2 regions of the Aquitalea sp. ASV11 genome follow, and region 1 is predicted to be linked to the other one. Evidence: predicted binding sites of a transcription regulator. Region 1 holds the regulator's gene; the other holds the start of a gene.
What was found. The regulator FNR, encoded in region 1, switches genes on or off when oxygen is low (the NO sensors DNR and NnrR bind a similar motif). The targets are predictions, from matches to a motif close to TTGATNNNNATCAA.
Positions count from the first base shown of each region.

Region 2: the regulator FNR is predicted to act here: its motif matches at 2,375-2,388, upstream of JHD62_RS12895 (peptidase U32 family protein).

Region 1 covers NZ_JAELUD010000008.1:5,230-9,975, forward strand. The annotation lists gene JHD62_RS04420 (Rrf2 family transcriptional regulator) at 1-438, shown strand, start outside; gene hemN (oxygen-independent coproporphyrinogen III oxidase) at 535-1,941, opposite strand; gene fnr (fumarate/nitrate reduction transcriptional regulator Fnr) at 2,054-2,800, shown strand; gene JHD62_RS04435 (flavodoxin family protein) at 2,926-3,384, opposite strand; gene JHD62_RS04440 (DUF1853 family protein) at 3,381-4,313, opposite strand; gene JHD62_RS04445 (RNA methyltransferase) at 4,291-4,746, opposite strand, start outside.
Region 2 covers NZ_JAELUD010000037.1:36,719-41,464, reverse strand. The annotation lists partial or broken gene recC (exodeoxyribonuclease V subunit gamma) at 1-1,825, opposite strand, end outside; gene JHD62_RS12900 (SirB2 family protein) at 1,919-2,302, shown strand; gene JHD62_RS12895 (peptidase U32 family protein) at 2,449-3,465, shown strand; gene JHD62_RS12890 (U32 family peptidase) at 3,520-4,449, shown strand; gene JHD62_RS12885 (SCP2 domain-containing protein) at 4,436-4,746, shown strand, end outside.

The DNA.
Region 1 (4,746 bases):
GTGCTGATGTACCTGACGCACCGCGACCGGGAGCAACCGGTCACCATCAGCGAAATTGCCGAACGATTCGAGGTGTCGCGCAATCACCTGGTGAAAGTGGTGCATTTCATGGGCGTGCAAGGCTGGCTGAACAACAGCCGTGGCAAGGGTGGCGGGCTGGCGCTGGCCCAGCCGCCCGAGCATTACCGCCTGGGCGGCATCATCCGCACGCTGGAAGGCAATGTGCCGCTGATTGACTGCGCCGAACCGCCTTGCGCGCTGCGTCAGGACTGCCAGCTCAAGGCCATGCTGGATGTGGGCATGCAGGCATTTTTCAGCACACTGGACAGTTATACGCTGCGCGACGTGATTGCCAGCCCTACCGGCGAGGCCATCATTCGTCTGCATCGCAGTCCTAAAGCACAGTCAGCCGGAAAAACCATACCGGATGTGTTGTAAAAAACCATCACTTTTTCAATGAAAAAGCCCGCTACCTGCGGGCTTTTTTTGCTGCTTTTTTAGGGGATAACCCTTTAAACAGTCTGAACAAAACCGTCAGATGGTTTTGGAATATCGCGCCTTGGTTTCCCGTTCACGCAAATGGCGGTCGAACAGCATGGCGATATTGCGGATCAGGAAACGCCCCTTGGGCTCCACCATCAGGAAGTCGCCGTCAAAGGTCAGCAGGCCCAGCTTGTGGTACTCGCGGATGGCTGGCAACTCGGCAGCGAAATACTCGGCGAAATTGATGCCGTGCACCTGCTCGATGGCTTCCACCGACAGCGAGAAGCGGCACATCAGCGCCTGGATGATGCCGCGACGCAGGATGTCGTCCTGATCCAGCACCATGCCACGCATTACCGGCAGCCGGCCTTCGTCCAGCGCGGCGTAATAGCTGTCCAGGTCTTTCTCGTTCTGGCTGTAACAGGGGCCAACCTTGCCGATGGACGACACGCCAAGGCCGATCATGTCGCAGTCGGCATGGGTGGAATAGCCCTGGAAATTGCGCTGCAGGCGCGCCTGGCGCAAGGCAATGGCCAGGTCATCTTCCGGCTTGGCAAAGTGGTCCATGCCAATGAATACATAGCCTGCATCCGCCAGGCTCTTTACCGCGTCCTGCAGGATGTCCAGCTTGGTGCTGGCTGCTGGCAGGTCCGCCTCGTTGATGCGCCGTTGCGGCATGAACACGGTGGGCAAATGGGCATAGTTGTACAGCGCCAGCCGGTCCGGGCCAATGGCAATCACCTTGTCCAGCGTGCGTTTGAGCGACTCGCGGGTTTGCAGCGGCAGGCCGTAGATCAGGTCCACACTGACCGACTTGAAGCCGGCTTCGCGCGCAGCCTCGATCACCTCCAGCGTTTCTTCCTCGCTTTGCACCCGGTTCACCGCGGCTTGCACCTGCGGGTCGAAGTCCTGAATGCCCACGCTCATGCGGTTGAAGCCCAGTCGCGCCAGGTGATGCACGGTTTCACGACCCACCTTGCGCGGGTCGATCTCGATGGAATATTCTCCCTCCGGCAAAAATTCGAAGTGGGCACGCAACATGGTCATCAGGCGGTCCAGCTGCTCGTCGGACAGAAAGGTCGGCGTACCGCCGCCAAAGTGCAGCTGGATCAGCTTTTCCCGGCAGCCAAGCGAGGCGGCAACCAGCTTGATTTCCTTTTCCAGGTAATCGAGGTAGCGGTCGGCACGGCTCTTGTCCTTGGTAATGATCTTGTTGCAGCCGCAGTAGTAACATACCGTATTACAGAACGGTATATGAACGTACAATGATATTGCGTTCTGATGCATGCCCAGGTGGCGTTGCTTCAGCCAGTGTTTATAGTCCTTCTCACCGAATGCCGGGGTAAACCGGTCGGCGGTGGGGTAAGAAGTGTATCTTGGGCCGGAACCATCAAGACGTTCGATCAATGCTCGGTCGAACTCACAGTGGGTAGGCGAAAACGGATGGGTGGTGTGCATGTCGTCGGGTATTGATAGTCAAACGTCAGGTGGACTGGTAAATTTGCGGAAAACGTGCGAATTCCGCTTTGACAAGGGTCAAGCTTCTTTACAGGGTTGTACAAAACACGCGATGTCAGACCAACACCAACACACTCTGCACGCACTGAAGGTGTCCTGCTCCAACTGCAGTCTGCGCGAACTCTGCCTGCCCATCGGGCTGAACCGCGACGAAATGACACAGCTGGATGCAGTTATCCGTCAGAGCCGCCGCCTCAAGCGCGGTGAATACCTGTTCCGCAGTGGCGAAGCCTTCAAATCGCTGTTTGCCGTGCGCACCGGTTTCTTCAAGACCAGCGTGGCAAGCCAGGACGGTCGTGAACAAGTCACCGGCTTTCTGATGTCCGGCGAACTCATGGGCCTGGATGGCATCTCGTCCAATGTGCATGGCTGCGACGCCATTGCCCTGGAAGACAGCGAAGTCTGCGAACTGCCCTTCAACCGCATGGAAAGCCTGGGGCGCGACATTCCCAGCCTGCAACACCACTTTTTCCGCCTGATGAGCCGCGAAATCGTGCGTGACCAGAACGTCATGCTGCTCCTGGGTAACATGAAGGCAGAAGAACGTCTGGCTGCCTTCCTGCTGAACCTGTCACAGCGTCTGTCCACCCGCGGCTTTGCCGCCAACGATTTCATCCTGCGCATGAGCCGCGAGGAAATCGGCAGCTTCCTCGGCCTGAAACTGGAAACCGTCAGCCGTACGCTATCCAAGTTCCAGCAACAAGGCTGGCTAAGCGTGGACCACAAGCACATCCAGCTGATCAAGGCCGATGCACTCAAGGACCTGATCTCCGGTTGTACCCACGCCAACGGCGTGTAAGCCGACAGCACGGTAACAGCCATCCGGGCGGTGGGCGCAATGCGCCTTACCGCCCTTTTTGCATCTTCCGCCCATCCGGGCAGGCACGCCATTCTCCGCAAGCACTAACTCTTCCGGTCAAGGTATTACCAGCGCCCGATCAGCATGCCGGCCACCAGTTGCTCGGCCCGTTCCGCCACTTCAGCCAGCTGCGCGGCGTCCGGCTCGCCGCGTACCACCACGGCGGGTAGCACTTCGTCCCAGCCATAGCCGGCGATGATGCGCCGCATGGCGTACACAGCCCCCATGCCATCGTTACCGGCGGACACCAGCAAGAGGCAGGCCAGCCCCTCGGTAAGGCCCTGCGCGGGGTAGAAGGTGCGGTCGAAGAAATCTTTCATCTTGCCCGCCATATAGCCAAAATTCTCCGGCGTTGCCAGCACGATGCCGTCTGTTGTCAGCAAGTCATCCAGTGTGGCCTGCTCGGCGGGCAGGCAGTTGAACTGCAGGTCATCCGCCAGTTGCGCTACGCTGGCGCGCACGGCGTCAACCAGCTGCAAGGTGCGGCCGGTCTGGCTGGCATACAACAACAGCAAGCGCTTCATGCTGCAGGACTCCCTGGCAACGTGGCCATCAATGCTTGCAGGCGTGTTGCTTCGGGCCAGCCTGGCGGCACCACGAAACCGCGCGCCACCTCCTCCCAGTAGCCATCGCCCAGCGGCAGCAGCTCTGCCACCAGTTGCGGCACCAGGGCCTGGCGCAATTCCTGCTGCAGGCTGTGCTGTTCGCGCACTTCGGCTTCGGCCACACGGGCCGGAGCCAGCCAGTTCAAGCGTGGTAACCACAACCAGCGTGATGCCGGGCTGGTACTGGGCCAGGGCTGCAATAGCGGGCTGAACCAGCCTTGCAGCTGATCCGCAGCCAGTGGCGGGGCGGGACGTGTCGGGCGGGAATAGAAAAACCAGCCGGCCAGCCGGGCCTGACTGGCGCAGGCCACAAAGCCTGGCGGCAATACGCGACGGGCCAAGGGGTGGCGGGACAACTGCAACTGCGCCTGCAATTTACCCGCCTTCAGCAGCCAGGCATCGCGCAGACTGGGGCCTACCAGGCTGTCCGGGCCGGCACCCAATTGCAGATAGAATTTGCTGGCAGTCTCCACGTGTAGTGGTTCGCCATCCAGCCGGATCAGGAAATCAAATTCGCCAATGGTGCGGCCACTGGCGTCCCGTAGCGGCAGATTGGCGGCCACCAGCTCGATATGGGGCGCAAGGTGAAACCAGAAAGCCAGCAAGCGCTCGGCATAGTGGCCCAGACGGCGACAGGGCTGCTCGGCCAGCCAGGCATAGAGCGGTGCCGGGTCTTGTTCCAGTGCGGCCAGCAAGGCCGGGCCATCCGGGCCCAGCAGGCGTTGTGGCGAAAGATTGCAGCCACTATCCCAGGGGGAAGGGGCGGTCAGCAAGAAAGCCAGATCACGCAGCGCAGGCTGCGTGTAAGGCAGATAAAAACCGCAATCAGGATTCGCCGCCGTGCTCATGGCCGTCTGCCACGCGCTGGATCTGCTTCATCAGTCCACGCAGAATGTCCACCTCGTCGCGCAGCATGCCGGACCGGTTGAACAGCGCGCGCATGCGGCGCATCAGTCGCTCGCTGTTACGGCGGCGGTAGTAGCCGATGGCGTCCATGGTCTGGTCCAGATGCTGGCAGAAGCCTTCCACCTCGCCCAGGCTGGCGGTTTCGCTTTCCGGCCGCAGGTATTCCACATCAACGCCGGTATGGCTGAACAGCTCGTAAGTCATCACCTGTACTGCCATGGCCAGGTTGAGCGAGAAGTAATCCGGGTTGCCCGGAATGGTCACCAGCCGGTTGCACTGCTCCACTTCTTCAATCGACAGGCCGAAGGTTTCATTGCCGAACACCAGCGCCACCTGTTCGCCATCGCGCGCGCGGGCCACCAGTTCCGGCGTGGT
Region 2 (4,746 bases), on a different contig from region 1:
ACAAGAAGCCCAGCGGCGAGGCCATGGTGAGCTTGCGTTGCAGCCAGTCGCGCAATACCGGCAGGCTGAAGGCCTGGGTAAAACCGGCCATGGCGGCATCGTCCACCAGTTCCTGCAGCGCATCGCGTACCACGCCCAGCGCGGCTTCGCCTTCGTCATCCACGGCAAACAGCCGGTCTATGCCTTCCAGCAGACGCAACGCCCAGTCGGCGGCATTGGCTGGCGTGGCCCAGCTGACCGCCAGCTCATCCAGCACGGCATAACAGTTGGCAAAGCGGGCCAGCACCTCAGAGAGCTGCCCGCCCGCGCCCCCCTGGGGCAGCAAGTCGGCAAACAGGCCGCTGTCATCCCCGGCCATGGCCGGTGGCAGGATGCTGCCCAACAGCAGACGGTCCAGCCCCCAGCGCCAGGTAAACAGCGGGTCGGCCGGCAGGCCCAGTGCCGCCTTGTGCGCGGCATCGCGGCCCCAGCGGATGCCGCTCTGCCGCACCCAGTCCTGGATGAAGGGCAGGTCTTCGGCTTGCAGGCCAAAGCGTTGCAACAGTGCCGGGCTGTCCAGCAAGGCCAGCACCTGATCGGCAGCAAAGCGCGAATCCAGCAACTGCAACAGCGTGCCGATGGCGGCCAGCAAAGGCTCTTCGCGCTCCACCTGACGGTCGGCAATGGCATAGGGCAGGCTGGGTGCATCGTCGCGCTTGCCAAACACCGCGTCGATATACGGGGCATAGCTGTTGATGTCCGGTGTCAGCACGGCAATGTCGGCGCTGCTCAGCGAGGGGTCTTCCGCCAGCATGGCCAGCAGGCGGTCTTTCAGCACTTCCAGTTCGCGCATGGGGCCGTGGGTGGCATGCAACTCCACCGAGCCGTCATCCGCCGCCAGCCACTGGCCATCCTCGCCCGGCATCTGCAATTGCAGGATGTCGCGCTGCAAGCGCGCCAGCAGGCTGTCACCGGCCGGTTCGGCAAACAGGGGCCGGGCGTCCAGCTCGGCATCGGCGGCAATCAGCTCGAAAAAGTCACGCCCCTGCTTGCCCAGCGAAGCCAGCAAGGGGTGACCTTCGGTGGCGAACAGATCGCCCTTTTCACGCAGCTTGAGCTTGCGCCGGTTATCGACAATATCGCCCCAGTAGGCTTCACAGGGATTGAGGGTGAACAGGCAGACATCGGTCAGCTCGGCCAGCCGCTTGATCAGCGCCAGATACATCGGCGCCAGGCTGGCAATGCCGAACAGGGTGATGCGCTCCGGCAGGTGTTCCGGTCGCAAGGCAGCAAAGAATTCATCCAGCATGCGTACACGGTGACGTCCCGGGTCCTGCAAGGCCAATTGCTGCCATAGCGCGGCCTGCCAGGCTTCGTCATCACCCAGGTCCAGCCGTTCTCCTGCTTCCCAGGAGCGGATCCAGTCCGGGCGGAACACCAGGTACTGGTCGAAAATATCAGCCACCTTGCCAGCCAGCTCAAACGCAGCGGCCTCGCCACCGGCAGCATAGCGCTGCAAGGGGGCAAACACCTCGCCTTGCAGGGTGGGCAGCAGTTCCATCAGGCGCCAGCTCAGCACTTCCGGGCTGAACGATGACTTGCGCGGCAAACCGGGAATGGCCTGTTGCATCAGCCGCCAGGCAAAGGCAGCCGGCAAGACAAAGTCGGTATTGGCGGCAATGCCGCATTGCTGCGCCAGGTCCAGCGTCATCCAGCGCCCCATGCCCCGGCTTTGCACGATCACCGTTTCGGCAGCAAACGGGTCGCTCAGCGGCTGTGCCTGCAACATGGCGGCATAAAGCTGGCCCAATTGCTCCAGACGATTGGACTGATAGAGAAAAAGCATGGTCGGGAACGCTGATGAAACGAAGGCTTCAGTGTACCATCAGCCTTTGGCCCCCATCACCCAATGCATAAGGCATAAATGGCAGACACAGGCATGAACACTTACCAGATTCTCAAACACGCCCACATGGGCATGGCCTATCTCACCATCACCCTGTTCGCGCTGCGTGGCGGGCTGATGCTGGCCGACAAACAGCAAATCCTGGCCAGCAAGCTGCTGCGCATCCTGCCGCACGTGATTGATACCGCGCTGCTGGCACTGGGCATCACCCTGGTGGTGGTGGGCGGCTGGCCGCTGCTGCAAACGCCATGGTTGCTGGCCAAGATAGCCGGCCTGCTGGCTTATGTGGCGCTGGGTACCATTGCGCTGAAACGCGGCCGCACCAAGCAGATACGCAGCATCGCCCTGCTCTGTGCGCTGCTGGTGGTGGCGTATATCGTGCTGGTGGCCAAGACCAAGCTGGTGCTGCCGTTCTGACCCGGCCACCCGGATGAGGGATGGCCTGTGCCATCCCGGCCACTCCCCACTCCCCACTCCCCATCCAGCCGCTTGACCCAGAACAAGTCCCGCGCTGCAACGCTCTGCTAATGTCTGGCGGTTTCAATTGCCGACATTTTGCCATCATGCCTGCCACACGCCCCCTGCCGGAGCTGGTTTGTCCGGCGGGCAGCCTGCCTGCCCTCAAGGCAGCCGTGGATAACGGTGCCGACACCGTCTACCTCGGCCTGAAAAACGATACCAATGCCCGTAACTTTGCCGGGCTGAATTTTGACGACCGCACCGCCCGCGAAGGCATCCACTACGCGCACCAGCATGGCCGCAAGGTGCTGCTGGCCATCAACACCTATGCCCAGGGCGGCGACATCAGCCGCTGGCATCGCGCCATCGACGAAGGGGCGGCACTGGGCGTGGACGCCATCATCCTGGCCGACATCGGCCTGATGAAATACGCGCGCGACCGTTACCCGGACCTGCGCCTGCACATGTCGGTGCAAAGCTCCGCCACCAATTACGAAGCCATCAAGCTGGCCCAGGACATGTTCGACATCCGCCGCGCTGTCCTGCCGCGCGTGCTGACGCTGGATCAGGTCAAGCAGGTGATCGACCACACCAATGTGGAAATCGAAGTATTCGGCTTTGGCAGCCTGTGCGTGATGGTGGAAGGCCGCTGCCTGCTGTCCAGCTATGCCACCGGCGAATCACCCAACAGCCATGGCGTGTGCTCGCCAGCCAAGTTCGTGCGCTGGGAACATGGCCAGCAAGCACTGGGAGCAAGGCTGAACGGCATCCTGATTGACGAATACCAGCAGGGCGAACCGGCGGGCTACCCCACCTTGTGCAAAGGCCGCTTTGAAGTGGAAGGCGATACCTATTACGCCCTGGAAGAACCCACCAGCCTGAACGTGATGAGCATGCTGCCGCAGATCATCGACATCGGCGTGGCTGCCATCAAGGTGGAAGGCCGCCAGCGCAGCCCGGCCTACGTGGCCCAGGTCACCCGCACCCTGCGCGAGGCGCTGGATGCAGCAGGCCGGGACAAGCAGCGCTTTGCCGTCAAGCCCGCCTGGACCCAGGCCCTGTCCAAGCTGGCGGAAGGCCAGCAGCAGACGCTGGGTGCCTACAACCGGCCCTGGAAATGACATACCGTGTGCCGGCGGGCAAGCTGCCATGCCGGCCTCACAAGCAGGCCTGATATGAAAAAATTGCAACTGACACTGGGCCCGGTACTGTTTTACTGGTCCCGCGACGATATCCTGCGCTTTTACAGCGAGGCCGCCGACTGGCCGCTGGAAACCATTTATCTGGGCGAGGCGGTCTGTTCGCGCCGCCAGCAATTGCGCGGCCAGGACTGGATCAGCCTGGGACACGAACTGGCCCAGAGCGGACGCCAGGTGGTGCTGTCCAGCCAGGCGCTGATTGAAAGCGAATCCGACTTGCGCCGCCTGCGCAAGCTGGTGGAAAACGGCGAACTGCAGCTGGAAGCCAATGATCTGGGCGCAGCCCGTCTGGCACAACAACAAGGCCAGCCCTTTGTTGCCGGTCATCACCTCAACATCTACAACGCCGACACCCTGGCCTTGATCCGCTCACTGGGCGCGCGGCGCTGGATTCCACCGGTGGAAATGGACCGCGACACCCTGTCTGCCGTGCTGGGCCAGGCGGCGTTCAATGGCGTGCAGATCGAAACCGAGTTGTTTGCCTGGGGCAGGCTGCCACTGGCACTCTCCGCGCGCTGCTTCACCGCGCGGCATTACAACCTGTCCAAGGACGACTGCCAGTTCCGCTGCATGGAGCACCCGGACGGCCTGCGCCTGAACACGCGCGAACAACAGGCCTTCCTCACCATCAACGGCATCCAGACCATGTCCGACGGCTGCCAGTCCCTGCTGCCACACCTGGCCGACATCAGCGCCATGGGCATTACCGCCCTGCGCATCAGCCCGCAGTGGCAACACACGGCCCAGGTAGTACAGGGCTACCAGCAGGCTGTTGCTGCCATCGAATCACGCACTACCAGCGAAGTGGACCTCAGCCCGTATTCCGACAGCCTGCTGGTGGACGGTTACTGGCGCGGCAGTGCCGGCATTAGCGCCATAGGAGAAACCCGCCATGCACATTCCTGACCTGACCCTGCCGGCAAAGCTGGCCAGCATACTGGGCAAACTGCCCAGCACACCGCCCTGCTGGGCGCTGGTCACCACGCTGAACCAACTGAAAAAGCGCGACATCCTGCCGGTAGACATGAGCCTGCTGGCCGGGCACAGCTTTGAAGTCCATATCCTGGATGCCGACATGCGCCTGCGCTTCACCGCAGACGACGCGCGTTTCAGCGTGGACAGCAGCCCATCAGAACCCGACCTGCGCCTGGCGGCCAACCTGGCCGACTTTGCCCGCATGATGCTGCGCGAAGAAGACCCGGA